One region of the Tsukamurella paurometabola genome, then DNA from elsewhere that is predicted to be linked to it. Evidence: predicted binding sites of a transcription regulator. Region 1 holds the regulator's gene; the other holds the start of a gene.
What was found. Region 1 encodes LexA, which represses DNA repair genes until DNA is damaged. Its sites were predicted from a motif close to CGAACANNTGTTCG; they were not measured.
Positions count from the first base shown of each region.

Region 2: the regulator LexA is predicted to act here: its motif matches at 9,494-9,507, upstream of ELY19_RS07605 (HNH endonuclease signature motif containing protein).

Region 1 is NZ_LR131273.1:4,263,176-4,278,069, reverse strand. It holds gene hflX (GTPase HflX) at 1-35, shown strand, start outside; gene ELY19_RS21295 (DUF1345 domain-containing protein) at 32-682, shown strand; gene ELY19_RS21290 (TetR/AcrR family transcriptional regulator) at 679-1,263, opposite strand; gene ELY19_RS21285 (acyl-CoA dehydrogenase family protein) at 1,316-2,548, shown strand; gene ELY19_RS21280 (acyl-CoA dehydrogenase family protein) at 2,549-3,697, shown strand; gene ELY19_RS21275 (LysR family transcriptional regulator) at 3,709-4,548, opposite strand; gene ELY19_RS21270 (DMT family transporter) at 4,628-5,557, shown strand; gene lexA (transcriptional repressor LexA) at 5,541-6,251, opposite strand; gene ELY19_RS21260 (LysM peptidoglycan-binding domain-containing protein) at 6,507-7,139, shown strand; gene nrdR (transcriptional regulator NrdR) at 7,354-7,827, shown strand; gene hrpA (ATP-dependent RNA helicase HrpA) at 7,839-11,831, opposite strand; gene ELY19_RS21245 (aminotransferase family protein) at 11,852-13,105, shown strand; gene ELY19_RS21240 (DUF485 domain-containing protein) at 13,223-13,567, shown strand; gene ELY19_RS21235 (monocarboxylic acid transporter) at 13,564-14,894, shown strand, end outside.
Region 2 is NZ_LR131273.1:1,527,817-1,542,710, forward strand. It holds gene ELY19_RS07570 (YqgE/AlgH family protein) at 1-283, shown strand, start outside; gene ELY19_RS07575 (bile acid:sodium symporter family protein) at 842-1,825, opposite strand; gene ELY19_RS07580 (SdpI family protein) at 1,829-2,302, opposite strand; gene ELY19_RS07585 (hypothetical protein) at 2,389-3,144, shown strand; gene leuS (leucine--tRNA ligase) at 3,173-6,025, shown strand; gene ELY19_RS07595 (hypothetical protein) at 6,188-7,096, shown strand; gene ELY19_RS07600 (maleylpyruvate isomerase family mycothiol-dependent enzyme) at 7,104-7,742, shown strand; gene ELY19_RS07605 (HNH endonuclease signature motif containing protein) at 7,794-9,434, opposite strand; gene ELY19_RS07610 (winged helix DNA-binding domain-containing protein) at 9,558-10,739, shown strand; gene ELY19_RS07615 (O-methyltransferase) at 10,740-11,378, opposite strand; gene ELY19_RS07620 (hypothetical protein) at 11,529-11,975, shown strand; gene ELY19_RS07625 (SDR family oxidoreductase) at 11,976-12,659, opposite strand; gene ELY19_RS07630 (MFS transporter) at 12,749-14,020, opposite strand; gene ELY19_RS07635 (MarR family winged helix-turn-helix transcriptional regulator) at 14,093-14,578, opposite strand; gene ELY19_RS07640 (PhoX family protein) at 14,662-14,894, opposite strand, start outside.

The DNA.
Region 1 (14,894 bases):
TCGCCGGGGCCCTGGCGCAGTACCCGGCACCGTGAGCGACGACCGCGGCCTGCCCCCGTCGGCGACCGCCCGCGCGGGCCTCGCGGTCGCGGTCGGCGTGGTGACGGCGGTGGCCGTCGGGGTGCCCTGGGGCTTCCCCCTGGGAGCGTTGCTCGGCATCGGCGCCGCGGCGGCGGTCTTCGCCGCGGTCGGATGGCTGGTGCTGTGGCCGCTCGACGATTCGGCCACGCGGGCGACGGTGCGCCGCGAGAACTTCCGACCCCGCGTCGCCGAGCTCGTCGTCGGCGTCATCGCGGTGAGTGGCCTCGTCGCCATCGTGATCCTCCTGTTGGCCGGGCGCACCGACGCCCGCGACACCGCGGCCGGGGGCGCGCTGCTGGCGGCCTTCGCGGTCTGGGCCTCGCTGCACCTGACGTACGCCACGCAGTACGCCGCCCTCTACTACGGCGACGAGGGGGACGAGCCGGGCGGGATCGACTGGGGCAGCGACGTCCCGCCCGCGTACCGCGACTTCTTCTACTTCAGCTACAACCTGGGCATGACCTACCAGGTGTCCGACAACTCGGTGTCGACGCGGGAGATCCGGAGCGTCGTGCTGCGGCACTGCCTGCTCTCGTACGTCTTCGGCACGGTGATCCTGGCGACGGCGATCAACCTGGTCGTGGGCATCGTCTCGGGCTAGCCCCGGCCGGCCGCCGCACCGTCGAGGAGCAACTCGACGAGGGCCGCGGCCTTGTCGGGCTGCGGCGGCGTGCCGATGATCATGTCGGACCACAGGAACGACTCCGCCAGGCGCACGATCGCGTACGCGAGGTCGGCACGGGTGACCCCGCGGGCACCGTCGGGCACCGGCACCGCGATATCGGCGAGCCAGCCCTCCACCCAGGCGATGAGCCGCGCCTGCACCACGCTGCCGCCGGACTGCAGCACCCGCATGGCGAACTCCGGCTCGTCCGCCGCGAATCCGGCGAGCGGCGGATAGGCGCGGACCTCGTGCGCGAGCCGGCCGAACGCGCGCAGGAAGGCGGCGCGGTCCCGGACCGTCTCCTCCGCCTCGACCCGCGCGATCGCCTGGGCGATGCCCAGCCAGATCGCTTCGCCCACCACCTGTTCCCGGCCCTCGAACCAGCGGTAGAGCGTGGCCCTGCCGATCCCGCTGGCCTTCGCGAGCTGTCCCAGGTCCACCCGGCGGCCCTCCCGGAACCACTGTGCGGCGCGGCGGATCACCGCGATCTGGTTGTCAGGACGCTCGTCGTGAGACATAATCCTATTTTGTCTCGCCCGGAGCGAGGGTGTCAACGAGGGGAAGTCCCGGATGGATGTGACGTTCACGGCGGAGGAAGAGGCCTTCCGCGACGAGGTGCGGGAGTTCCTGGACGCGCACCTGACCGATGACCTGCGTGCGGCCGGCCGGCTCGCGACGAGCGTGTACTCGGACCACGAGGCGAGCCTGCGGTGGCAGGCGATCCTGCACGAGCGGGGCTGGGCCGCGCCCGCGTGGCCCGTCGAGTGGGGCGGATGCGACTGGACGGTCGCGCAGCACTACATCTTCGCCCGCGAGTCCGTGCTCGCCGGCGCCCCCTTCCTCTCGCCGATGGGGATCCGGATGGTGGCGCACGCCATCATCCGGTTCGGCACCGACGAGCAGAAGAGGTTCTTCCTGCCGGGGATTCTCGACGCGTCGGTCTTCTTCTGTCAGGGGTACTCCGAGCCCGAAGCCGGGTCGGACCTCGCCTCGCTGTCGATGCGTGCCGAGTCCGACGGCGACGACCTCGTGCTCACCGGATCGAAGATCTGGACCACGCACGCGCGCGAGGCGAACTGGATGTTCGCCCTGGTCCGCACGTCCAAGCAGGAGCGCAAGCAGCAGGGGATCACCTTCCTGCTCCTCGACATGACGGTGCCGGGCATCGAGATCCAGCCGCTCGTCATGGCCTCCGGCGAGGAGGTGCAGAACGTCGTCTTCTTCGACAGGGTGCGGGTGCCGAAGGCGAACGTGCTCGGCAGGATCGACGAGGGCTGGACCGTCGCGAAATATCTGCTGGAGTTCGAGCGCGGTGGCGGGGCGTCCGCCCCATGGCTGCAGGTCTCCCTCGATCGCCTCGCCGAGCAGGCCACGACGGTGCCCGGCCGCGGCGGGCGGCCGCTCGCCGAGGACGACGACTTCCGGCTCGGCCTCGCCGAACTCCGCGCGCGGGTCGACGTGCTGGAGATACTCGAGCACCGCTCGCTCGCCGTGCTCGCGGCGGGCGGGAACCCGGGCACCGCGGCGTCGATGCTCAAGATCCTCGGTACCGAGCTGAGTCAGGCGGTCACCGAGTTCATCCGTACGAGCGCCGGACCCCGCGGCCGGGTCTACCAACCGCACGTGACGCGGCCCGGTGGCCCGGTGGTCGAGTACCTGCCACCGGTGGACGGCGCGCACAGCGGCGACCTGTGGCAGGCCGTCGCGCCGCTGCGCTATTTCAACGATCGTGCGGGCTCGATCTACGCGGGCTCCAACGAGATCCAACGGAACATCCTGGCGAAAGCGGCATTGGGGCTGTAGATGGACTTCACACTCACCGACGAACAGACGATGCTGCGCGATGCCGTGCGGTCCTATCTCGCCGGCCGGTACCCGCTGGTCGAGTCGCGGACCGCGGCGCGCTCGGCGGCGCGATGGCAGCCAGGGGTGTGGGAGGCCTTCGCCCCCGAGCTGGGCATCCTCGGCGCGACGCTGCCGGAATCCGTGGGCGGCACGGGCGGCGGCCCCGAGGAGATGATGGTGATCGCCGAGGAGCTCGGCCGCGCGCTCGTCGTCGAGCCGTACATCGGGACCGCGGTCGTGGGGGCGGCGCTGCTGCGCGGCGCCGGCGGCCCCGCCGCGGAGGCGGTGCTGTCGGCGATCGCGGAGGGCGGCGCGCGGATCGCGTTCGCGCTCACCGAGCCCGAGTCCGGACGCGAGCCCTGGGACGTCGGGGCGACGGCCGTGCGTGACGGTGACGAGTACGTACTCGCCGGCGCGAAGATCGTCGTCGCGGACCTGCCGCTGGCGACCCATCTGATCGTCGCCGCCCGGACCGCCGGGGGCCGCCTCGATCGCGACGGACTCTCGCTCTTCGTGCTGGAGTTCGACCCGCAGGCCCCGCCCGCGGGGATGAGCGCGCACTACTTCCGCACGATCGACGACCACCACACGGGCGACCTCGTACTGGCCGACGTGCGTGTGCCCGCGACCGCGCTGCTGGGCGCGGAGGGCGGGGCCTGGGAGGTCATCGAACGCGCCCTCGACGACGGTGCCGCGGCCGTCTGTTGCGAGGCCGTCGGGATCATGCGGTGCGTCGTGGCGGACACGGTGGAGTACGCGAAGCAGCGCCGCCAATTCGGTGTGCCGATCGGCTCCTTCCAGGCGCTGCAGCACCGCATGGTCGACATGTCGCTCGAACTCGAGCAGGCGGTCGCGGCGAGCTACCTCGCGGTCCTCAACCTCGACGCGGAACCTCGGGCGCGGCGCCGTGCGGTGTCCGCCGCCAAGGTCACGATCGCGCGGGCGGCCCGGTTCGTCGGGCAGAACGCGGTCCAGTTGCACGGCGGTATGGGGATGACGGAGGAACTGGCGATCGGTCACTACTTCAAGCGGCTCACCGCCATCGAGACGGAGTTCGGCTCGGCCACCGACCACCTGCGCCGGTACGCGGAGGTCACCTCGGCGTAGGCGTGTTCCGGTCAGACCTCGTGGGTGAGGCAGGCGGCCGCACGACGGACCGCGGCGCGGACCTGGCCGGGTACGCGCGCACCGACGGTCACCGCGAGCGCGATGGGCGGCATGGTGGGCATGGTGTCGACGGCGACGAGTCCGTCGGTCGCGTCGATCGCGGGCAGCAGCGTGACCCCGAGGCCGCTGCGCGCGGCGGAGTACAGGCCCGCGAGATTCGCGGCCTCGGCGGCGACGACGTAGTCGATCCCGGTGCGCGCGAGGGCGTCCGCGGCGGGTGCGCGCAAGACGCAGGGATCGTCGAACAGCAGCACGGGGACCGCCTCGGCGGGGCGTTCCCACTCCCGCGCGGCGTACCAGCGCAGGGCGATGGGGCCGACGGCGTCCGGATGGTCACGGGGCGCGAGGAAGACCGCCACGTCCGCCAGTCCGCGTTCGACCGCGCCCGCGATCTGTGCGCTGCGATCGAACCGGAACTGGGCGGTCCAGCCCCCGGGGAGCGAGCCGAAACCGCGACTGAGCTCCGGGATGAGGCGGTCGGCGCCGTGCTCGGTCGCGGCGACGGACAGCGTGCGGGTCGTGGGGGAGGCGAGCGCGTGCACCGCCGCGTCGTGCGCGTCGAGGATCGCCTCCGCGTGGCCGAGTAGGCGGTTGCCGTGGTCGGTGAACCGGATCCCCCGGCCCGCCTTCTCGACGATCGTGCCCCCGGAGGACTTCTCGAGCCTGCGCAGGTGCGCGCTGACGGTCGACTGCGTGAGGTGGAGCGCCTCGGCGGCTCGGTGGACGCCACCGCACCGAGCGATCGCGACCACGCTGCGCAGCGGCACGATGTCCAGGATCGGCTCGGGCATGAATGAACGATACTGTCGATCGATCGCGATCGTCAATCATTGTTGGACGCGGGGCGCCGGCCCGTTCGACCATCGAGGCATGAGGATTCCGCCCGCGCTCGCGTTGTCCGTCGTCGTGCTCTACGCCTTCGGCTACCCGCTCGGCGCTCTCGGCATCGCCGCCATGAGCCCGTTCCTGCTGCTGTTCCTGCGGTTCGCGATCTCGGGCGCCCTCATGCTCGCCCTCGTGCGGGCGACGGGCCGCCGCCTGCCCCGGGGCGTGGAGCTGGGCCACGCGACCGTGGTCGGGCTCCTGACGCAGGCGACGCAGTTCCTGGGGTGTTACCTGGGACTGCAGGCCGGGGTGCCGGCGGGGGTCGCAGCGCTCATCATCGGCGTGAACCCGGCGGTGACCACGGTGGTGGCGAGGCTCGCGCTCCGCGAGCGACTCACGCCGCGTCGTGCCCTCGCCGCGACGCTCGGACTAGCGGCGGTCGTCGCCGCGTGCTGGTCGACGGTGCCGGCGCTGGCCCACGCCGGGGCGGGGATCGGCTTCACTCTGCTCGGTCTGGTGGGCATCGCCGTGGGCGGGGTGTATCACCAGCGGTTCTGCCGGGGCGTGGACCCGCTGGCGGGGAACGCCGTGGGGATGGCGGTCGCGGCGATCCCGGCGGGCGTCCTGGTGGCGGTCTTCGGCGCGACGGTCGTCCGCCCGATCCAGGGCGTCGTCGTGCTGGTTCTCATGGTGCTGCTCAGTTCGATGACGGCGACCACGTTGTACCTCCGCGTGATCGGCATCGCGGGAGCCGGCGGAGCGGCGATGCTGTTCGCCGTGATCCCGTCGGTCTCCGCCCTGTTCGCCTTCCTCCTGCTCGGCGAGCCGGTGCAGCCGGGCGCCATCGCGGGCCTGGCGCTCGGCGGCGCCGCCTGCGCGATCGCATCCCTCGGCGGACGACGAACGCCGGCCCGCGACCTCTCGGTCGGTGAGCCGGCGCTGCGTGAGGGGAGCGGAGTCAGATCCGGCGCATGACCGTGACCACCTTGCCGAGGATGACCGCGTCATTGCCGTGGATCGGGTCGAAGGCCGGGTTGTGCGGCATCAGCCAGACATCGCGCCCGGTCCGGCGGAAGGTCTTCACGGTGGCCTCGCCGTCGAGCATCGCCGCCACGATGTCGCCGTTCTCGGCCACGGACTGCTGCCGCACCACGACCCAGTCGCCGTCGCAGATCGCAGCATCGGTCATCGACTCGCCCACCACCTTGAGCAGGAACAGCGAGCCCTCACCCACCAGCTCGCGGGGGAGCGGGAAGATCTCCTCGACCGCCTCCTCCGCCAGGATCGGGCCACCGGCGGCGATGCGCCCGAGCACGGGGACGAACGCGGGCTCCGGCATCCGCTCCTCGTCCTCCATCACCTTCTGAATCACCTGCGCCGTGCGCTCCTCGGCGCCCTGGACGTTGACGGCGCGAGGGCGGTTCGGGTCGCGGTGCAGGAACCCGAGTCGCTCCAGGGTGCGGAGCTGGTGTGCGACGGACGAGGTGGACGTGAGGCCCACCTCGTCGCCGATCTCCCGGATGCTCGGCGGGTACCCGCGATCACGCACGGACCGGCGGATCACCTCGAGTACCTGCTTCTGGCGACGGGTGAGGTGATCCTCGGAGACGTTGCCCTGTGCGTCGCGGAAGCGCTTGTCCCGGTGCTGGACCTGTCGTTCATCTGTCATGTGTCGCTCCTCACGCCCGTTCGGTTCTGGTTCCACTGTAGTCCAGGCCGAACGGCCTGACAAACATCTGTTCGAGAATTTCCGGCGCGTGTCTTCCGCTCGGCCGAGGGGTGTGGTAGAAATCGAACAGAAGTTCTCTCGAACACTTGCACGCATTCCGGTGTGACTGGTGGGGCTGGATTGAAAAACTTGTCAGTCCCCTCCGATAGACCTGTGGGTGAGCGAGAAGGAACCGCTACCGACCGAGGAGAGACCATGACCGCGATCATCGATCGAGACGTCATCACCGCAGCGCAGGAGACCGCCGGCACGGCTCAGGCGCTCGTGCGGCACGGCTCCGCCGCCGCCGATCGGCGGGGTGCCACGCGTGCCCGCGGCGTCTCGCCGCGGCTCGCGCGGAGTCGTTCGCACGAGCCGGTGGCGGTATCGATCATCCCGTCGAACGGTGCGGTGGACCGGTCTGTTCGAACGGAGTCCACAGGGGTGCGCGTGACCGGAGCGCGCGGGTCGGCCCGGCGCGCTGTCGAACGTCCGGGCGTGCGTTCCGCAGTGCGGCGCGCGCCCCGCGGTCACTCGCGCGCCGACGGCTGCGCACGCCGCACCCCCGGCCCGTCGCTCGCGGCCTGTGTCCTGTTCGCGGTGGGTGTCTTCGCCGGTCTCGTGGTGCTCTTCGGCGGCTCGTCGTCCGCCGAGCCCGCTCCGACCGCGGCGCAGCCCGCTCTGACCTCGATCGTGACGGTGCGCAGCGGGCAGAGCCTGGAGCAGATCGCCCGGGAGATCGCGCCCGGCCGTGCCGAGACCGCCGTCATGGCGGAGATCGCGGAGATCAACGGGCTGCGCGACGGTCGGGTGCACGCCGGCCAGACCCTCATCACGCCGCGGTACTGACCGCCGTCCACGAGCGAAGGAGACGCACATGACCACCCGTATGGCGATAGTGGATTCCCGGCAGGGCGGGCGTTCGGCCCACCTCGACAACGTGGTGCCGTTCCCGCGCCGAGTATTCTCGAAGGGGAGATCGCGGGGCGCGTCGGTGGCAGGGGCCACCGTGCTGCAGCTGCCCCGCCGGACGTCCGAGCGCAGCCGCGCGGGAGGTGGGCCGATGTACTGCCCGTTCTGCAAGAACGAGGACACCCGGGTGGTCGATTCGCGCGTCTTCGACGACGGGCAGGGCATCCGCCGGCGCCGCTCCTGCAACGAATGCGGACGTCGCTTCACGACCGTCGAGAGTGCGGTGATGGCCGTGGTCAAGCGCAACGGCGTCACCGAGCCGTTCAGCCGGGAGAAGGTCGTCAAGGGCGTGCGGCGCGCATGCCAGGGGCGCGACGTGGCCGAGGACGACCTGCACAAGCTCGCCCAACAGGTCGAGGAGGCCATCCGCGCCACGGGCGTGGCCGAAGTCCCCGCCAATGAGGTCGGGCTCGCCATCCTCGGGCCGCTCCGCGATCTCGACGAGGTGGCGTACCTGCGGTTCGCCTCGGTGTACCAGGGGTTCTCGTCGATCGAGGACTTCGAAGCCGCCATCCGTGATCTGCGTGCCCGCGCGGCTGCCGCGGACCCGACCGACGCCGCCTAGGCCCCGGCGACTCAGGCCAGAGCGGCGATCGCTGCCAGCACCTTCTTCTCCGACACCGAACCGGCGGTCCCGAGGGACTGTGCGAACAGGCTCACGCGGAGCTCTTCGATCTGCCAGTGCACCTGGTCGAGCGCGCTGTCCCGGCGGTGTTCGGGCAGCGAGTCCAACGTGGCCGTGAGCGCGGCGTAGACCCGATCGAGAGTCGCCATCCCGCGGTCGTCGCGGTCCATCGAGCCGGGCAGCGCCGCCCAGCGGGCGGCGGCTCCCGCCGTGTATCGCGGTAGGTGCTGCAGGTGAACGTCCGGTGTGGCCGCGACGAACCCGGGGAACAGCAGGCCGTCGAGTTGTTCCGCGATGTCCTCGGCGGCATCCCGCAGCGCGGGTGGCGCTGCGGCGATGGCTCCCCGGACCTCGGTGGCCGTGGCGATCGCCGTGGCGACGTCCGCGAAGTTCTTCTGGACCGCCTCGCCCAGGCCCGCGCGCACCGTCGCCGTCAGCGCAGTGAATTCGGCGGGCGTCCACGCGAGCCCTGCGCGTGACCGGAGGTCGGTGATGGCGCGGCGCCGGCAGTCGGCGACGAGGTCCATCGGTGTCGCGTACGGACTCTGCGAGAGGGCCAACCGCTCCCGCTGCCCGACCGACTGCAGCACGGATTTGTGCGCACCGGGAAGGACGTTGGCGAGGAGGACGTCGAGCCCGGCGCCCATCAGGGCGGTCTGCTCGGTCTCCGCGGCGACCACCTTGACGCCCGCGGCGTCTCCGGCGGGGTAGAGGGTCCCGAATCCGATGACCCGGCTACCGCGGACCTCGGTGTCGATCGTCCGCGGCACGTCCCCCAGAGTCTCCGCGGTCCACTGCTTCGCCGGTGCACGTTCGTACGCGCCGGCACGGCTCGACAGATCCTGCTGCACCGCGGCGCCGAGCTTCCGCTTCAACGCGTCGAGGTCCTTGCCGGACCCCAGCGTGCGTCCGTCGTCGCCGATCACCGTGAACGTCACCCGCAGGTGATCGGGGATCGCGGCGGGAGAGAAGTCGCCGGCACGGATCACCGTGCCGGACAACTGCGTCAGCTCGCGGGCGAGGCCCTCGGTGAGCGGCTCCGCCCGGGGTGTGAGGCGCGCGAGCGCCGCCGCGGCGAAGTCGGGTGCGGGGACCACCTCGCGGCGCAGCTGCTTGGGCAGCGACTTGATCAGCGCCACGGCCAGCTCTTCGCGCATCGCGGGCACGAGCCACTCGAAGCCGTCCGCGCGGACCGTCGCCAGATCCTTCACGGGGATCCGGGCCGTCACCCCGTCGTCGGCGGCGCCCGGCTCGAAACGGTACTTCAGCGGCACCTCGATGCGGCCCTGCAGCCAGGACGTGGGGTACGCGTCCGCGGTGACGTCGGCGGCACCGTCGGCGAGCAGGTCGTCGACCGTGAAATCCAAGAGGGTCGGGTCGGTGCGCGAGGTCTTCTTCCACCACGAGTCGAAGTGCCGCGCCGAGACGATGCCCTCGGGCACCCGCCGGTCGTAGAAGTCGAACAGTCCGTCCTCGTCGACCACGATGTCGCGGCGGCGCGCCTTGTCCTCGAGGTACTCGGCATCGTCGAGCAGCGCACGGTTCCGGGCGAAGAAGGGGTGCCGGGTCCGCCACTCGCCCTGGACGAGCGCGTGCCGGATGAAGAGGTCGCGCGCGGCGGCGGGGTCGATCCGGCCGAAGTTCACCGTGCGGTCGGCCACCAGCGGCACGCCGAACAGCGCTACCCGCTCCTTCGCCAGCACGGCCTCCCGCTTGGTGGACCAGTGCGGCTCGGAGTAGTGGTGCTTCGCGAGCGGCCCGGCCAGCTTCTCCGCCCACTCCGGCTCGATCTTCGCGACCGTCCGCGCGAACAGGCGGGAGGTCTCCACGAGCTCGCCGGCCATGATGAATCGCGGCGGCTTCTTGGCGAGGGCGGAACCGGGGAAGACGAGGAACTTCGCGTTGCGGGCGCCCAGGAACTCCCGCCCGTCGGGCTCGCGCAGCCCGATGTGCGACAGCAGGCCCGCGAGCATCGCCTGGTGGATCAGGTCGGCCGACGGTGCCGATTCCCGCCCCAGGGAGTCGAGCTTCCAACCGAGGTCGCGGCAGATCTGCCTGAGCTGGCCGTGCAGGTCCTGCCATTCGCGGATCCGTACGTAATGCAGGAACTCCCGTTGGCATTCGCGGCGGAAGGCGCTGGAGCTGAGCTCGGCCCGGCGATCGCCGAGATGGCGCCACAGGTTGAGGTACGAGAGGAAGTCCGACGTGGGATCGGCGAACCGGGCGTGCTGCGCGTCCGCGGCCTGACGGTGCTCGGCCGGCCGCTCGCGCACGTCCTGGATCGAGAGGCCGGCGACGATCACCAGGACCTCCGGTAGTACCCCGAATTCGCGGGCCGCGACCAGCATGCGTGCCATCCGCGGGTCGACGGGCAGGTCCGCGAGCTGGCGGCCGACGGCCGAGAGCCGCTTGTGCCCCTCGGTGCGGATGCCGGCACCGGTCCCGCTCGCTCCGCCCCCGGCGACCTCGAGCGCTCCCAGCTCCTCGAGCAGTGCCGTGCCGTCGCGGACGGCCCGCTCGTCGGGCGGCTGCACGAACGGGAAGGCGGAGACCTCGCCCAGGTCGAGCGCCGTCATCGACAGGATCACGGAGGCGAGGTTGGTGCGGAGGATCTCCGGGTCCGTGTAGACGGGCCGCGCGTCGAAGTCCTCCTCCGAGTACAGACGGATGGCGATGCCGTCCGACGTGCGCCCGCACCGCCCGGACCGCTGCTGCGCCGAGGCCTGCGAGATCGGTTCGATCGGCAGCCGCTGCACCTTCGTCCGGACCGAGTAGCGGGAGATGCGCGCCGTGCCCGTGTCCACGACGTACTTGATGCCGGGCACCGTCAAGGACGTCTCGGCGACGTTGGTGGACAGCACGATCCGACGGCCGGTGTGCGGAGCGAAGACGCGGTGCTGCTCGGCGGAGGACAGTCGGGCGTACAGGGGGAGGATCTCCGTGCCCGGGCGGACGTGGGCCTGCAGTGCCTCGGCGGCGTCGCGGATCTCGCGTTCCCCGGAGAGGAAGACGAGCACGTCGCCGGGAGCCTCGCGGGAGAGCTCGTCGACCGCGTGCACGATGCCCGTGACCTGATCGAGGGGTTCGGTGTCGTCGGTCATCTCGTCGAGCGGCCGGTAGCGGATCTCCACCGGGTAGGTACGGCCGCTGACCTCGATGACCGGTGCGGGCGTTCCGTCGGGCTGCGCGAAGTGCGCGGCGAATCGCTCCGGCTCGATGGTCGCGGAGGTGACGATGACCTTGAGATCGGGTCTGCGGGGCAGGATCTGCCGCAGATAGCCGAGGAGGAAGTCGATGTTGAGGCTGCGCTCGTGCGCCTCGTCGATGATGATCGTGTCGTAGTCGCGCAGCAGCCGGTCGCGGGTGAGTTCGCGGAGCAGGATGCCGTCGGTCATGAGCTTGACCGAGGTCTTCGGCGAGACCCGGTCGGTGAACCGGACGGCGTAGCCGACGGCCTCGCCGAGTTCGGTCTTCGTCTCCTCGGCGATCCGCTCGGCCACGCTGCGCGCGGCGAGCCGCCGCGGCTGGGTGTGCCCGATCATGCCCCGCACCCCGCGCCCGAGTTCGAGGCAGATCTTCGGCAGCTGGGTGGTCTTGCCCGAGCCGGTCTCGCCGGCCAGGATGACCACCTGATTCTCCGCGATGGCCTTCGCGATCTCCTCGCGCCGTGCGCTCACCGGCAGGTTCTCGGGATACACGATCGCGGGGACGGCCGTCCGCCGCTCCGCGTACCGTTCGCGCGCCGCCGCCACGTCGCGCGCGAGCCGCGCCACGTCGGACTCCTTCGCCCGCTTGAGCTTCCCGCGCAGCCGCGTCTCGTCCCGGAGCGTGACCGCCGGCGCGGCGTCCGTGCCGAGGGCCGCGTACAGCTCGCGCTTGGTCGGCGTGTGCGCGCCGGACCCGCTCGCGCCCGCATCGACGGTGCGCGTCTCCTGCTTCGTCATTTGCGACTAGTTTATCCACCATGAGCGGACAGGGACCCACGACCTCATCGGCACTCTGGCACGGATTCGCGGACATGGGCGCCGTACAGCGCGACGGTGCCTTCGTCTTCGCGCGCGGTGACGGCGCGTACGTCTTCGACACCGAGGGCAACCGCTATCTCGACGCGACCGCGGGCCTGTGGTTCGCCAACGTCGGCCACGGCCGGGCCGAGGTCGCCGACGCGGTCCGCGACCAGCTGCTCAAGGTCGCGCACGTGACCGGTTTCGGTGACGCCGCGACCGATACGACGGTGGCCCTCGCCGAGCGGCTGCAGGGCATCGCCCCGGTGCCGGACAGCAAGGTCTTCTTCACCTCCGGCGGTTCGGACTCCGTGGACTCGGCGATCAAGCTGGCCCGTCGCTACTGGCAGGAGAAAGGGCGGCCGGAGAAGAAGCTCATCGTCGGCCGCTCGAACGCCTACCACGGCATGCATGTCGGCGGCACGAGCCTGGGCGGCATCCCGGTCAACGCCGAGGGCTACGGCGGCGTGCTGTTCGACGACACCGCGACGGTCGCGTGGGACGACGCCAAGGAACTGCTCGGCCTCATCGAGCGGGTCGGCGCCGAAGCCATCGCGGCCTTCGTCGCCGAGCCCGTGATCGGTGCCGGCGGCCTGCTGCCCCCGCCGGAGGGGTACCTGCGCGAGGTCCGCGACATCTGCCGCGAGCACGACGTGTTGTTCATCGCCGACGAGGTGATCACCGGCTTCGGACGCATCGGCGGCGCCTGGTTCGCATCGAGCCGGTTCGACCTCCAGCCCGACCTGATGACCACCGCGAAGGGACTCACCAGCGGCTACGTCCCCATGGGCGCACTGTTCGTGGCGCCGCACGTCGCCGAGCCGTTCTTCGCGGGCGGCGTGTGGTGGCGGCACGGCTACACCTACGGCGGGCACGCGGCGGCTGCCGCCGCATCGATGGCGGTGCTCGACATCATGGAACGGGAGAACCTCGTCGCCGAGGCGCTGCGCATCCAGGACTCGCTGCTCCGCGAGCTGGCGCCGCTCGCGGACCACCCGAAGGTCAAGGACGTGCGCGGCGGCGTGGGCGCGGTCGCGGGTGTGCAACTGCACGAGGCCGCGGAGGCCATGGCGATGGTGAAGAAGCTGCGCGCGCAGGGCGTGTCCGGTCGTGCGGCGGGCCTCGGCACGCTGCAGTACTCGCCGGCGCTGATCACCACGGACGAGCAGGTGGCGGAGATCGCGGCGGCGACCCGGCGCGCGCTCGACGCCTGACCGGAGCGACGCCGCGGTCGGCGGGTAGGCCCGGGTAAGGGCGGTTGCAAGGGGTTGCACTGCGTTTGTGGCCGATTCAAACCCGGGGCGAATGTGGTCCGTGCCACACTTTCGGACGTGAACGAAGAGGATACGGCGGCGGTATACCAGCGCGCCTACGACAGCAAGGAATTCCACGAACTCCGCCGCAGGCTGGCGTCGTTCGTGATCCCGATCTCCGTGGCCTTCCTGCTCTGGTACGTCCTGTACGTGCTGCTGGCCACCTACGCGCACGACTTCATGAGCCAGAAGCTGTTCGGCAACATCAACGTCGCGCTCGTCATGGGTCTCGGTCAGTTCGTGACCACGTTCGTCATCACCTGGGCCTACGTCCGGTTCGCCAACAACACGATCGACCCGATGGCCACCGAACTGCGTGAGCACATCGAGGGCGAGCTCAAGGCGGGGGAGGCGGGCAAGTGACCGATCTCCTCGCCTGGGAGCCGCGCACGATCGACGTCGGTCAGCAGGTCGGCTCCACGACGCTCAACATCGTGATCTTCCTGCTGTTCATCGGCGTCACGATGGGCCTGGTCATCAAGGCCAGCCGAACCACCAAGAAGGCCACCGACTTCTACACCGGCGGCGCCACGTTCACCGGGCCGCAGAACGGCTTCGCGATCGCCGGCGACTACCTCTCCGCCGCGAGCTTCCTCGGCATCTGCGGCGCGATCGCGGTCCAGGGCTACGACGGCTTCCTCTACTCGATCGGCTTCCTCGTCGCCTGGTTGGTCGCGCTCCTCCTCGTCGCCGAGCGGCTGCGCAACGTCGGCAAGTTCACCATGGCCGACGTGCTGAGCTTCCGGCTCAAGCAGCGCCCCGTGCGCATGGCGGCCGCCCTCGCCACGCTGACCGTCTCGCTCTTCTACCTGATCGCGCAGATGGCCGGTGCGGGCGGCCTCGTCTCGCTGCTGCTCAACATCAAGGGCACCACAGGTCAGGCCGTCGTGGTCGCGGTGGTCGGCGTCCTGATGATCCTGTACGTGCTCGTCGGCGGCATGAAGGGCACCACCTACGTGCAGATGGTCAAGGCCGTCCTGCTCGTCGGCGGGGCGCTCCTCATGACCCTCATGGTGCTCGCCGCGGTCAAGGGCAACTTCTCCGATCTGCTGCAGAAGGCCATCGACGGCAGCAAGTCGGGGGAGAAGATCATCGAACCCGGCCTCAAGTACGGCAAGACCGAGACCACGAAGCTCGACTTCATCTCGCTCGCGCTCGCGCTGGTCCTCGGCACCGCGGGCCTGCCGCACGTGCTCATGCGCTTCTACACCGTCCCGACCGCGAAGGAGGCGCGTCGCTCCGTCACCTGGGCGATCGGCCTGATCGGTGCCTTCTACATCTTCACCCTCGTCCTGGGATTCGGCGCGGCCGCCTACGTCGGGGCCGACGTCATCTCGAAGGCCCCCGGCGGGGTGAACTCCGCGGCGCCGCTCCTGGCGTTCTCGCTCGGTGGCACGATCCTCATGGCCGTCATCTCGGCCGTCGCCTTCGCCACCATCCTCGCCGTCGTCGCCGGCCTCGCGATCACCGCGTCGGCGAGCCTCGCGCACGACATCTACAACGGTGTCATCAAGCACGGGAAGGCGTCCGAGGAATCACAGGTGCGCGTCTCGCGGATCACCGTGGTCGTCATCGGTATCGCGTCGATCATCCTCGGCATCGGCGCGATGGGCCAGAACATCGCCTTCCTCGTCGCGCTGGCCTTCGCCGTCGCGGCGTCGGCGAACCTCCCGACGATCCTGTTCTCGCT
Region 2 (14,894 bases), 2.0 Mb from region 1:
CCTCCAGCCGGTCGCGGGCCGGGTGGTGCTGGTGGACCTCGACTCCGATGTGGAGATGATGGACGAGCTGCTCGACGGGGTGCGGGTCTTCGCCGGATACAGCGGCTGGGGCATGGGGCAGCTCGACGACGAGCTCGAGCGCGACGACTGGATCCCGTGCCGGTCCCTCCACACCGACGTCCTCGTCCCCGCGCGGGTGGACCTCTGGGGCAAGGTGCTGCGGCGGCAGGGGCTGCCCACCGCGCTCCTGGCGACGCATCCGGTGGACGTCTCCGTCAACTGACCCTCGCTCGCCCTCCTCGCGCCGGCGGCGCTTCGTGGTGCGTCCGCGTGCCCCTGTCGTGCCCCCGGCTCCCCCGCGTGCGCTCACCGAGCGGGACAACGCGAGTTGTCATATCGTTGGACCGGGCCCGACCAGGCGAGGAGCGGCGACATGGGCGTGAGCGAGCGATTACCGGGCGGGTGCGTGCCGAGCCGGTGTGTCCTGTGCGGGCTCCTGATGTTCGCGGCATTCGTCCATCTCGCCCGTCTGCGGGGCTTCCCCGATGCCGCGGACGCCGCCGCCCACGCGGGCTCGGCCGCGGCGTACGCCGTGATCGCCGCGATGGTGCTGCTGGGCGAACGCTGGGCGTACCTCGCCGCCGCGCTGTTGCCGGCGATCGGCCAGCTGCTCGGCGACTATCGATCGTTCGCCGTGTACGGCAATCCGATCGAGGCGCTCGACCCGATCGTCGATCTGCTCATCGTGCCCGTCGCGTTGTACGTCCTGTGGGCGGTCGGCAGGCCCGAACCCGGCGCGGAGCCGCGGCTCCCTGTGCGGGCGGGCGCGGCGCCGGGGGGCTCAGGTCGGGACGGGCTCGAGCTCGCGGCCGTACTTGGCGGCGAGCCACGCGCACATCATGAGCTGGATCTGGTGGAAGATCATGAGCGGCAGCACCAGCAGTCCGACGGGTTGCCCGGCGAACAGGACGGCGGCCATCGGTAGGCCGGTGGCCATGGACTTCTTCGTGCCGCAGAACTGGATGGCGATCATGTCGGCGCGGTCGAAGCCGAGCCGGTCCGCGGTGGCCCGGGTCAGCCACAGCATGAGCAGCACGAGGACGACCGACAGCACGATCAGCTGCACCACGCCGACCCAGGAGACCTGGCTCCAGATGTGCTCGCGCATGCCGGCCGAGAACGCGGCGTAGACCACCAGCACGATGGAGCCGCGGTCGACGTACTTCAGCGCCGCGGCGTGCTTCGCCACGAACTCCCCCACCCACGGCCGCAGCACCTGGCCGAGCAGGAAGGGCAGCAGCAGCTGCAGGCACAGGTCGATGATCGAGCTGCTGTGGAACTGCACCTCGCCCGTGGTGGCCATCAGCGCCAGCACGAGGAGCGGCGTGACGAAGACGCCGAGCAGGTTGGAGACCGAGGCGCTGACGATCGCGCCGGGCACGTTGCCGCCCGCGATCGACGTGAACGCGATCGACGACTGGACCGTGGACGGCAGGAGCGTCAGGAACAGCACGCCCGCGTACAGTTCGGGCCGCAGCAGCACCTCCGGCGCGAACCGCAGCAACACACCGATGATCGGGAAGACCACGAAGGTGAAGCCCAGGATCACCACGTGCAGGCGCCAGTGCTTGAGGCCGGCGAGGGCCTCCATCGGGTGGATCCGCGCACCGTAGAGGAAGAACAGGATCGCGATCGCGACGGTGACGGCACCGTCGACCACCGGCACCGCGCGCCCCTCCGCGGGGAAGAGCGCAGCGACGCCCACGGCGGCGAAGATCGCGAGGATGAAGCCGTCGATGGAGAGTTTGTCGAGGAGCGCGCGCATCCGTCAGGCCGGCCGGGCCTCGTGGTCGCACATGCCCTTGAGGGCGCACGCGCCACAGCCGCCGGTCACGCCGCAGTCCGCTGCCGGGTCGTCCGACGGTGCCTCGTCGTCGGCGCTGCAGCACGTCGCCTCGGGCAGCTGCAGCCGCGCCTGGATCGACGCGGCCCGCGAGCCCTGGAGGGCGCCGAACCCGGCGAGGAACAGGCCCGCGAGTACTGCGACGCCGATGGCCGCGTACGACCAGGGTGCGTCCATCGCGAGACCGATGAGGGCGCCGCCCCCGAAGATGACGCCGGCGGCCACCAGGCCGGGACCGGCCACGCGGTTCGCGGTGCGCCAGAGCAGCGGATCGGACAGGGTCTGTTCGGTGCGGACCCCCACCATGCCGTTCTCCGGGAGGCGGCCGGCGAGCCCGGCACCGCCCACGACGACGGCCGCTACGGCGGCCAGGGCGAGGATCACAACCAGCACGAACACGGCTTCCAGTCTAGAGACCCGCGCAAATCGCCCCGGCGGCGGTGGGACGGCTGTCGGTAGCATCCGGCGCGAGGAGGATCGGCACGGTGGACTTCGCGTTCGAGTGGACGAACTACCGGGACGAGTGGCGCGCGATCACGGGCCCGGTGATCGGTGTGGTCGCGTTCGGCGGGTTCGGCGCGGTTGCCCTCGTAGTGGGCCTGCCGGACGTCGGCCTGGCGTTCCTGGGGATCGCCGTCGTCTGCGTCGGTCTGCTGGTTCCGCAGATCGGGGACCGGCGCGGGGAGACGGTCCGCGTCGTCGACGGTGCCGTTCTGGTGGGGCAGGCCGCCTGGTGGCGACACATCGCGACGTACGGGCTGGTCGGACTGGGCCTCGTCGTCGCCGGGATGGTGGCGACGGTGCTGACCGACCCGGAGGGCGCGCCGCTGATGCTGGTGCTCGGACCGCTGCTCGGGGTGTGCCTGATCGTGAACGCGGTCGTGTTGTGGCTGAGGCGTGGCGGGTTCGTCTTCGGGCCCGACGGGGTCGTGACGCCGCGCGGCCGCACGATCCCCCACGACCTGCTGGTGTACCGCCTGTACGAGCCTCCGCGCGGCGCACCATCGGTCCAGATCGGGATCATCGGGGGCCCGAAGCCCGAGTACATGACGGCCTTCGGTTACATGATCAGCCCGAGCGCGGTGCTGTCGACGCTGGATGCGCTCACGGCGCACACGCGGACGTACTCCCCGCGCGAGATCCGGGCCATGCTCACCGTCCCGCCGCAGCGGGGCGTCGCCGAGGGGGACTCGATCGTGCTGCGGCTCCCGGCGGAGCCGGCCGGGGGTGACCGGGCCTAGCTCACCTGCGGGGTTTTAGGCTGGTGGGGTGACGCAGAACGTTGAACAGTCCACCTCGACCGGCCCCGCCCACCGGTACACGGCCGAGCTCGCGGGTGCCATCGAGCAGCGGTGGCGCGATCAGTGGCGCGCCGGCGGCGTCTTCAACGCCCCGAACCCCGTCGGGCCGCTCGCGGCGGCCGCGGGTGAGCTGCCTGCGGAGAAGCTGTTCATCCTGGACATGTTCCCCTACCCGTCGGGTGCGGGCCTGCACGTCGGTCATCCGCTCGGCTTCATCGCGACGGACGTCTTCGGCCGGTACCACCGGATGAACGGTGCCAACGTCCTGCACACGATGGGCTTCGACGCCTTCGGGCTCCCCGCCGAGCAGTACGCCGTGCAGACCGGTACGCACCCGCGGGTCACCACCGAGAAGAACATCGAGCGGTACCTGCAGCAGATCGGTTCGCTGGGTCTGGCCCACGACGAGCGACGCCGCGTCTCGACCACCGACCCGGAGTTCTACCACTGGACGCAGTGGATCTTCCTGCAGATCTACAACGCCTGGTACGACAGCGCCCAGGACCGCGCGCGGCCCATCGCGGAACTGGAGGCCGAGTTCGCCTCCGGCGCCCGCGCCCTGGACGACGGCCGGCAGTGGGCGGACCTGACGGCCGCGGAGCGCGGCGCCGTGCTCGACGAGCACCGACTGGTCTACGAGAGCAACTCGTTGGTGAACTGGTGCCCGGGCCTGGGCACCGTGCTCGCCAACGAGGAGGTCACCGCCGACGGCCGCAGCGAGCGCGGCAACTTCCCCGTCTACCGCAAGCAGCTGCGGCAGTGGATGATGCGGATCACCGCCTACTCGGACCGCCTGATCGACGACCTGGACGTGCTCGACTGGCCGGAGAAGGTCAAGTCGATGCAGCGCAACTGGATCGGCCGCAGTCGCGGCGCGCGGGTGGCCTTCACCGCCGCCGGCGAGCGGATCGAGGTGTTCACCACCCGCCCGGACACCCTCTTCGGCGCCACGTACATGGTGCTCTCCCCCGAGCACCCGCTGGTCGATGAACTGACGGCCGACGCCTGGCCGTCGGGCACGGACGACCGCTGGACCGGCGGTGCGGCCACGCCCGCCGAGGCGGTCGCCGCCTACCGGGCGTCGATCGCCGCGAAGTCCGACCTGGAGCGCCAGGAGGGCAAGGAGAAGACGGGTGTCTTCCTCGGGACGGTCGCGGTGAATCCGCTGAGTGGCACCGAGATCCCCGTGTTCATCGGCGATTACGTCCTCATGGGCTACGGCACCGGTGCCATCATGGCCGTCCCCGGCCATGACGTCCGCGATCACGAGTTCGCCACGAAGTTCGGCCTGCCGATCGTCGAGGTGGTCGGCAGCGACGCCGGCGTCGCCGACGAGGCCTACATCGGTGAGGGCCCCGCGGTGAACTCCGCGAACGCCGAGCTCGACATCAACGGCCTCGGGGTGGCCGAGGCGAAGGCCGCCGTCATCGCCTACCTGGAGAAGACGGGCGCGGGCCGGGGGACGGTGCAGTACAAGCTGCGCGACTGGCTGTTCGCGCGCCAGCGCTACTGGGGCGAGCCCTTCCCCATCGTCTTCGACGCCGACGGTGCGCCGCACGCCCTGCCGGAATCTGAGCTGGCCGTGCTGCTCCCGGAGGTCAAGGATTACGCGCCCGTCGCCTTCGACCCGGAGGACTCGGATTCGCAGCCCTCTCCCCCGCTGGCGAAGGCCACCGACTGGCTGCACGTCGAGCTGGACCTGGGCGACGGCCTCAAGGACTACACGCGGGACGCGAACGTCATGCCGCAGTGGGCCGGTAGCTCCTGGTACCAGCTGCGGTACGTGGACCCGACCAATGCGGAGGCGTTCTGCGCCAAGGAGAACGAGGCGTACTGGATGGGCCCGCGGCCCGAGGTCAACGGCGCGGGTGATCCCGGCGGCGTGGACCTGTACGTGGGCGGCGTCGAGCACGCCGTACTGCACCTGCTGTACGCGCGCTTCTGGCACAAGGTGCTCTTCGACCTGGGCTACGTGACCTCGCGCGAGCCCTACCGGAAGCTGTTCAACCAGGGCATGATCCAGGCCTACGCGTACACCGACTCCCGCGGCGTCTACGTGCCCGCCGAGGACGTGGTGGAGCGCGATGGGAGGTTCTTCCTCGGCGAGCAGGAGGTGAACCGCGAGTACGGCAAGATGGGCAAGTCGCTGAAGAACTCCGTGGCTCCCGACGACATCGCCCGTGACTACGGCGCCGATACCCTGCGCGTCTACGAGATGTCCATGGGCCCATTGGATCAGGACCGCGCGTGGGCGACGAAGGACGTCGTCGGTGCGCAGCGCTTCCTGCAACGCGCCTGGCGTGCCGTGATCGACGAGGAGACCGGCGCCGTGCGGGTCACCGACGAGACCCCGTCCGACGAGTCGATGCGGGTGTTGCACAAGACGATCGCCGGCGTCCGCGAGGACTACGCGGAGATGCGGGACAACACCGCCATCGCCAAGCTGATCGAGCTGACCAATCACCTCACCAAGGCCTACCCCGGCGGTGCGCCGCGCGTGCTCGCCGAGCCGCTGGTGCTGATGCTGGCGCCCGTCGCGCCGCACATCGCCGAGGAGCTGTGGAACAGGCTGGGCCACACCGAGTCGCTCGCGCACGGGCCGTTCCCCGTCGCCGAGGGGCAGTGGCTGGTGCAGGACACCGTCGAGATCCCGGTGCAGGTGAAGGGCAAGGTCCGGTCGCGGATCACCGTGGGCGCCGACGCCTCCGACGAGGCCCTCGAAGCCGCCGCGCTGGCGGATCCGAAGATCGCCGAGCTGCTCGACGGTGCGCCGCGGAAGGTCATCGTCGTCTCCGGCAAGCTCGTCAACATCGTTCCGTAGCAGGGCAGTCCGGTCATGAGTTCCCTCGCTGAGCAGCTCATGACCGGGCCTCGGGGGCGGCGGGTGTGCCTGGACGCGGTGAGCTTCACCGACCAGGACGTGATCCGCGCGGAGTTCGATCTGCGGTTCGTGTTCGATCCGGCGCCGACGGTGCGGCTCCACGTGGGCGACGGCGACGCCTCGCCGCTGCATGTCGATGCCGCGGTGGACGTGTTGCGGTCGGCCCTGGCGGCGGTGGAGGCCGTCGACGAACACTTCGTGCACCTTGCGCTGGAGAACGCGGTGAACATGGCGAGGTACTGGCAGGAGCCCGAAGGGACAGAGGTGCTCGCGTCGCGGCCGGAGATCGCGCCGGAGATCGACCGTCTCGCACAGCTCGTCGCCGTCTCGCCGGCCGCGGGGTGGTGGACGGACACGATCGCGCCGGAACAGTTCCAGGTACGCATGGAAGGTTGGCGCGATAGAGGTCAGCCCCCGGCGCGGTCGGTCCTGCTGACGTGGGCCGAGAACACGAGATCCGAAGAACAACGCGCGGTAGTGGAGCGCCCGAGTGATCCGCGTGCGAACTACAGTGCGATCTGGTGGTCCTGTCCGCCATACCAGCTGATACAGACGTGTTCTGAGCAGGTCGGCGTGCCCACGGGCCTGTATCTCGTGGAGGACGGCTTCGGTGAGACTCGCGCGAGCGTTCATCGGGTGATGGGGTCGGGGCGGGTCCTCGAGATCGACTCGGCCGCAGTGTGGGCCGACCTCTGCCGTGAGCACCCGCTGGAGGTGACCGCCTCGAGGCATCACGACTGGTATCGCACCACCGGGCTCGCCGACACCCGGTGGGTGATGCCGGACTGGGAAGCCGTCTCGCGCGAGTACGACGCGGTGCATCTGCAGGTGGGTGCGTACCTCGCGGCCAGCGGTACGGCGATCGAGGTGGAGCCGGGGGTGCACTCGGTGATCGCGGGCTGGGCGCCGGGCGACACCTACTGGCTCACGGATGTCGTCGAAGTGGAACCGCGCGGCCGAATCTTCGTCAAGGATCGGGACGACGACCTGTGGCACGCCGAGGAGGAGTGAAACCGTGATCGGATCCGTGGCCGACCTGGCGACCGAGGAGCGGCGCAGCCTGCTGGAGCTGGTGGAGGGGTTCACCGCGGAGCAGTGGAGTGCACCCAGCCTGTGTGACGGGTGGAGTGTCCGGGAGGTGGTGCTGCACCACATCGGCTACGACCTGCTGACGGGCCGGGAGACGGTGCAGCGCATGGTGACCGGCCGGGCGAGCCCGGGGAGTGACTCGAACGATGCGCGACTGGCAGAGCTGTCGGGGATGACCACGTCGGACGTGGTCGAGGCCCTGCGCGAGCACATTCGCCCCGCCGGGCTCACCGCGGGTTTCGGCTGCCGCATCTCGCTGCTGGACGGCATGATCCACCAGCAGGACATCCGCCGGCCCCTGCGCCTGCTGCGCACCATTCCCGCGGAGCGGATCCGGCCGGCGCTGAACTTCGCGCTGTGGGCGCCGCCGGTGCGCGGTGCCGTCCGGGGCAGGGGAGTGCGGCTCGTCGCCGACGACCTCGACTGGTCCTTCGGCCGCGGCCCCGAGGTCCGCGGCACCGCGGAGGCCCTGCTGCTCGCGATGGGCGGGCGCACCGTCGTGCTCGACGAACTGACCGGCCCCGGCCGGGGGCGCCTGGCACGCAATCTCGGCGGGCTGACTCCATAGCCGGTAGTCGTCGGCTCCCGAGGAGCGACCGAGCACGGATGGTCCGCCGCGTCACGCTGCGGCGCGCAGCCGATCCAGCGCCTCGTGCGCGGGCCACGGCGGATCCTCGCGCCAATGGTTGTCGGCATCGTGTTCGGAGAGTAAGGACTCCAGCAGCGGTGGACCGTGCGGCCCGTCCAGCATCGCGGCGATGTCGTCGTGGATGGTGCCCACGAAGTCCCGGTAGAGGGCGCGCTCGTCCTGGGCGCGCCAGGCGTCGGCGTACTGCTGGTGCCGCTGCCGGTGGTGCTCCTGCGCCAGCCGGTACAGCTCCTGCGCATGGTGCGTGTGGTTCACGCGGTACGCACCGGCGGGGTCCCCGGTGCGGCGCCACCCGGTGCGGCCGGGGTACTCGTCGCCCTCGGGCAGCACGATCGTCTCGAAGCCGCGTCGCACGTCGTCACCGCTGGGGACGACCTTGCCGTGGTGCGCGTCGCAGGCGAGGGTCAGCACGGTGACGTCGGTGGCGCCGCCGTCCCGCCACTCGGTCACGTGATGCACCTGGCAGCGCGTGGCCGGGGCGTCGCAGCGCGGTGCGCTGCAGCCCTTCTCGGAGCCGTACAGCGCGATCCGCTGGTCCGCGGACGCGAGGCGCTTCTCCCGGCCCAGGAACAGCGGGCGCGACGCGAGATCCAGCAGGAGCACGTACTTGGGGTTGGCGCCCATCATGCGCAGCGCATCCTCGACGGGGAGTCGCCCGCCCGTGGCGGTGGTCGCGATGCCGGTCTCGGACTCGAGCTGATCGATGCCGAGCGTGATGATCGGAACACAGGGAAGACCTCGATGCTGCCCGAGCAGGCCAGAGGCGATCGCTGCGCGCAGGGCCGAGACCAAGGCGTCGTGGTTGCGCTGCGCCGCCGTGCGTTTGTCCCGCTTCGCCGCCGCCGCAACGGCATCGGCGTCATCCACATCGACGGGATCGTTCGCGTCCTCCGGGTTGTTCACACCGGGCCGGGCGAGCTTCTCCAGCACCGTGTCGAGCAGCGCGCGGGCCTCCGGCGAGAGCACCCCGCCGAGCGCGGACATGAGGTCGTCGCATTGTTTCCCGACCGTCAGGTCGCGCTTGCGGGCGATGCTCTCGGCGGAGGGTTCGGCACCGTCGGGATCGAGGAGCTCGTACGCGCGCCGGCCGAGCGTCGCGATGTCCTCCGGGGTGCATCCGCCCTCCGCGGCGGCGACCAGCATGTCCTCCAGATCGTGCAGGTCGGGATGGGAGAGCTTGGGGGAGCAGGCGTCGAAGGCCTTCTCGATCGCCAGGGCGTGCCGCTCGGACAGCGTGCCCGCGCGCTGGGCGGCGGTGACGAGCGGTAGGCGCGGGTCGGGGGAGTACCCGCGCTCCTGCCGCGGCGCGCGGGAGCGGGCACCACGGATCCGATCGCGCGCCTCCACCCCGGCGAGGTGGAGCTGATCGATCAGGAGCTCCTTGGCGCCGGTGTAGCCGAGCTGGGCGGGCAGGTCCTGCTCGATGGCCACCTCGGTGAGCCAGTGCTGGCTGCTGGGGACGGTGCGCGCGGCGCGCTCGAGGCGCCGGAGGCCGTCGAGGACCTCTTGCGAGGAGAGCATGACGGGGTTCATCGACGCCAAGCGGTCGGCGGCCTGTTCGAAGGAGGCGAGCGCATCGAGATAGTCAGCCGCGGTGCCGGAATCGATCACGAGCCGCCTCCCTTCGTTACTGCAATCCTACGCTCGTGTACGAGAGATGGCAACGGTCTCGAACATGTTTCCGATGGGGTGACGATGCCTTAGCCTGGAGTCCTCGGATGAGGGGAGCGCCGGATGCGCCTGATCGACGATGCGGAACGTCGCGCCCGCATGGCGCGCCGCCACGCCCTCGCGCCGGAGCACCGCACCGATTCCGTGCTCGACGCCGTGCGAGCCGTCGGCGTGCTGCACGCCACGGAACCGGCGACCCCGTACCTGTCGGTGCACGCACGGATGCACTCCTTCGCCCGCGACGAGTACGAGCGCGAGCTGTGGGAGCAGCGGTCGCTCGTCAAGCAGCTCGCCATGCGCCGCACCATGTTCGTCTTCCCGCGTGCACTGCACGGTGCGGCGTTGAGCGGACCGTCGGAACGTGTTGCCGCCCAGGAGCATGCGAAGATCGCCAAGGACGCCGTCCGCGGCGGCGTCGCCGACGACGGCGAGGCATGGCTCGCGCAGGCGCGATCGGCGGTCCTCGACGCGCTCCGCGGCTGCGAGCTCAGTGCCGTCCGGCTCCGTGAGCGGCTCCCCGAGCTCGACGGCAAGGTGATGATGGCCGAGGGCAAGAAGTACGGCGGTGAGATGCACCTGGCGCCCAGGGTTCTCACCTGGCTCGGCGCGAGGGGTGATCTGGTGCGCGCCCACAACGAGAGTCACTGGCGGGTGAACCGCAACCTGTGGGCCCGCGCCGACGAGTGGCTCGGCGCGCCCGCCGAGCGCACCGGTCCGGGAGAGGCGTACGCGGTACTGGTGCGCGAGTACCTGCGCGCCTTCGGGCCGGTCACGGAGACCGACGTGGTCTGGTGGTTCGGCGCCACCAAAACGGCCATCCGCGCGGCCCTCGCCGAGATCGCCGCCGTCCAAGTGCGACTGGAGCGGGGCGGCACCGGCTGGGTGCTCCCGGACGACGTGGATCCCGTCGCGCCCGTGGAGCCGTGGGCGGCACTCCTGCCCGCGCTCGACCCCACGCCGATGGGGTGGAAGGAGCGCGCGTTCTACCTCGACCCCGCCTTCGCGTCGGCGATCTACGACGCCGCCGGTAACGCCGGGACCACGGCCTGGTGGGACGGTCGCATCATCGGGGCGTACACGCAGGACGAGGACGGCACCGTCGTCCCGGTGCTGCCGAAGGGGACGCCCCGGGCGGCGCGGCAGGCCCTCGACGCCGAGGCCGCACGGCTGCAGAAGTGGCTGGCGGGGGAGCGCGTGAACTCGCTCTACAAGTCGCCGATCACGTTGCCCGCGTACGGGACCTGATCAGCGGACGACCGCGATCGCCAGGCCGTCCCAGCCCTTGATGCCGACGGTCTGCAGCGCGGTGGCGTCCAGCCGCGGGTCGGAGCCGAGGCGCTCCAGGGCGCCGCGGATGCCGTCGGCGTCGGGGCCCTCGTCGTGCAGGCGGCGCACCACGTTGTCCAGGACGATGACGGTGCCCGGGGCACTCAGACGCAGCGCCCAATCCAGGTACGCGCGGTTGTTGGCCTTGTCGGCGTCGATGAAGACGAGGCCGAAGGGGCCGTCGAGGAAGGGCAGGCTGTCGAGTGCGGCCCCGACCTTGATCTCGACGCGCTCGCCGAGGCCGGCGGCGTCCAGGCTGGCGCGGGCGACCGCGGCGTGCTCGGGCGAGAACTCCAGCGTCACGACGGAGCCCTCGGGGCCGGCCGCGCGCGCGAGCCACGCGGTGCTGTAGCCACCCAGGGTGCCGATCTCCAGGATCCGCCGGGCGCCCGAGATCGACGCCAGCAGGTAGAGGAACTTGCCCTGGGTGGCGGAGACGGCGATGTCCGGCAGGCCGCCCTCGGCCTGGGCCGCGCGGATCGGTTCGAACTCGGCCGCATCGACGGCCACCGTCCGCTCGAGGTAGTCGTCGACGCCGGCCCACAACTCGCTGCTCACGCGTTCGACCCTATGCCGATCGTCCCGGCATCGACAACCCCGGATCGTTGCGTTCGCGGGCGTGCGGTTCTACCGTCAGCGATACGGCAGCGCGGTCGCACTGAAGCCACGGGTGGGGGACCGATCCGATCACACACCCGAGGAGTTCTCATGCACCACACCACCGTCAGGGCGCTCGCGCGAGGTGCCGCGGTGACCGCCCTCGCCGCGGGAGTCGTGGCGACCGGGGCCGGCGTCGCCGGGGCCGCCCCCGGTCCGGGGCCGACGCCCGACAACCTCTGCGGGGTTCCCGGGCTCATCTCCACGATCACGCCCGACGGCCCGGGCCGCGTCGGCGTCACGGGCAGGGCGGACTTCGGCCCGCTCTGGGCCGGGATCACCTTCCGGGCGACCGGCACCCTGGACTGGCGGAATCTGCGGACGGGTGCGACGGGGCACGTCGCGGGCGAGGGCGTCAACGCGGCCTTCTTCCGGGCGGCCACGGGGCCCGGGGACGTCGAGTTCCGCGTGCTGGTGCACGTCGCCGACGGTCCCGGTCCGGTCCCGTGGCACGACAACTGGACCCGGGTGTGCACGGGGCGGTACCTGGTCCGCTGATCAGCGCGGCCGCAGCACGATCTCGGTGGGATGCGCGTCCCCCGGGGTCGTGATCGCCTGGACCACGGCCCGCGCCACCGTCTCCGGGCGCAGCAGACCCTCGGTGGCGTACTCGCGCCCCTCGGCGGCGAAGATCCCCTGCTGCATCTCGGTGTCGATCCGCCCGGGGAAGACGCTGGTCACGCGGAGCGCGGGCTCCTCGGCGCGCAGCGCCTCGGCGAACGCGGTGAGCCCGAACTTGCTCGCCGCGTACGCCGACCATCCGGGGTTCGCGCGCTTGCCGGCGCCCGAGTTGAGCAGCACCACGTGGCCGCCCGCGGCGCGCAGCGCGGGCAGCAGCGCCCGGGTCAGCTCGACGACGGCGAGGAGATTGACCTCGAACATCTCCCGCCAGTCCGCCGCCGGCGTGTCCTCGATGGAGCCGATCCGGCCGACGCCGGCGTTGTGCACGAGCACGTCGAGCCGGTCGATCGGCGCGGCCAGCTCCCGGACCGCTGGGTGATCGGTGACATCGGCCGGAAAGGCTGCGGCACCGTCGAACTCGGAGACCAGGGCGTCGAGTGCGGGGGAGGGGCGCCCGCCCAGCAGGAGGCGGTGCGAGCCGGCGAGGCCCCGCGCGATGTGAGCGCCGAGCCCGCGCGAGGCGCCGGTGACGAGGGCGAGGGGACGGGCGTCGACGGTCATGGGCCCACGGTACCGAAGGACGGGCGGCGACGCGCGAAGCCCCGGTCGAATCCTGGGGATCCGCCGGGGCTTTCGCACATCGAAGAGGCTCAGAACTCCGCGTCGCCGACGAGGGCGGCCTCGGCCGGCACCTCGTGGGCGTCGGCGCCCCGGCCGCGCACCTGCGTCAGGATGAGCGCGGCGACGACGCACGCGATCGCGCCGATGTAGAACGGGGCGGCGGGGCTGCCGAACCACGTGGCGAAGTGCGCGACGAGGGTCGCGGCCAGCGCGCCGCCGGCCCAGCGGAGGAAGTTGTAGCCGGCGCTGGCGACGGGGCGCGGCGCGTCGGCGATCGACATCGCGGTGCCGGTGAACAGGGTGTTCAGCACGCCCGACGGGATGCCGGAGAGCACCACGACCGCCACCACCACGGCGACGTTCTCGTGGCCGATCGCGGCGACCACCAGGAGGGCGCCGTACACGATGACGGCGGCGATGCAGCCCGCCCGCTCGCCGACCGCGGCGGCGACCTTCGGTGCCAGCCACACGCCGCTCACCGCGACCAGCAGACCCCAGCCGACGAAGACGGCACCCACGAAGTACGCGCTGCGATGCAATACGAACGGCGACCACGCGAGGATGGTGAAGAAGGCCGCGGTGTAGAAGGCGGAACCCAGGCCGGTGAGGAACAGGCCGCGCTGGCGCAGGGCGCGCAGGGGAGCGAGCGGGGAGACGGTGCCCTCGCGCTGCCGCTTCTCCTTCGCCTCGGCGGCGTCGGAGCGCAGCATGGTGGCGCACAGGATCGCGCCGATGAGCATGAGGATCGCGGTGCCGGCGAACGGGCCGCGCCACGAGACGCCGCCGAGGACGGCACCCAGCAGCGGGCCGACGGCCAGGCCGAGGCCCAGCGCGGCCTCGTAGAGCAGGATGGCGCCCTGCTGGCCGCCGGTGGCGGCCGCGACGATCACGGCGAGCGCGGTCGCGATGAACAGCGCGTTGCCGAGGCCCCACACCGCGCGCCAGGCGACCAGTAGGCCGATCGAGTTCGCGAGGGCGCAGGCGGCGGCCGCGATGACGATGAGCAGCAGACCGGCGATGACGGTGCGCTTGGCACCGAACATCGAGGTGAACCAGCCGATGAAGAGCATCGCGATGACCTGCACGCCCAGGTACGACGAGAACAGCAGCGTGGTCTGGCTGGGCGTCGCGTGCAGTGACTCCGCGATCGAGACCAGGATGGGGTCGACGAGGCCGATCCCCATGAACGCGATCACGGCGGCGAACGCGGTGACCCACACCGCCTTGGGCTGATGGGAGAGGGTCTCGCGCAGGCTGGGGTGGGCGTGAGCGTTCGTGGCTCGGTCGGCGGTGGTCGTCATCGCAGCTCCTTTCAATACTACGAAATCCTAACTATTTCGTCGTGCGAAAGGCAAGCCCGTGTGACTGATTCCTCAGAGCTCGTCCCGGTACCGGTCCATGAGCTTGTGCAGCGCGGGAATCGCGCGGTCGAGATTGACGCGGTCCTCCTCGGTCAGTTCGCCGAGGTGACGAGCCAGCAGCGCGTTCCGCGCCGCCACCAGCTCGGAGGTCAGTTGGCGGCCGTGCTCGGACAGCTGCACGACGACGGCGCGGCCGTCGTCGGGATCGGGGCTGCGCTCGGCGAGCCCGAGCCGTTCCAGCCCGTCGACCGCGCTGGTCGCGGAGGGCAGGCGGATCCGCAGGTAGCGGGCGAGCTCACCCATGCGAACGGGGCCCAGGTGCAACAGGCTCTGCAGCGCGGCCTGCTGCGCGGGCGTGAGATCGGGTCCCGGCGTGTTGCGCCGCACCAGGAAGTGCAGCTGCAGCAGGGGCGAGCGCAGGCGCGCGGCCAGGTCGTCGATCGCGGCGTCGGGTGCCGGGGCCGACGGGGCGTCGGATGCTTCGGACGCGGGGGTCATGGCCTCGATACTAAGGGTAGGAACGACGGTGCCGGGCGCGCCCACGGGCGAGCCCGGCACCGTCGGACCGGAGGAACGGGGGGTTACGACCCGATGTTCCCCGACTTCTTCCACACCGCGACCACCGAGGGGCGGGGCTGGCTGGAGCCGCCGTCGGGCCAGTGCGAGGTGGGCTTGTCGGCGGTGGCGTCGTCGGTCTCGCCCGGGTGCTGCACGGCGACGAGCACGCGGTTGTCGCGCACGACGGGGCCGCAGGTCTCGGCGCCGAAGGGCACCGTGAGGAACTGCTTGGTCAGGCCGCGGTCCTTGCCCTCCA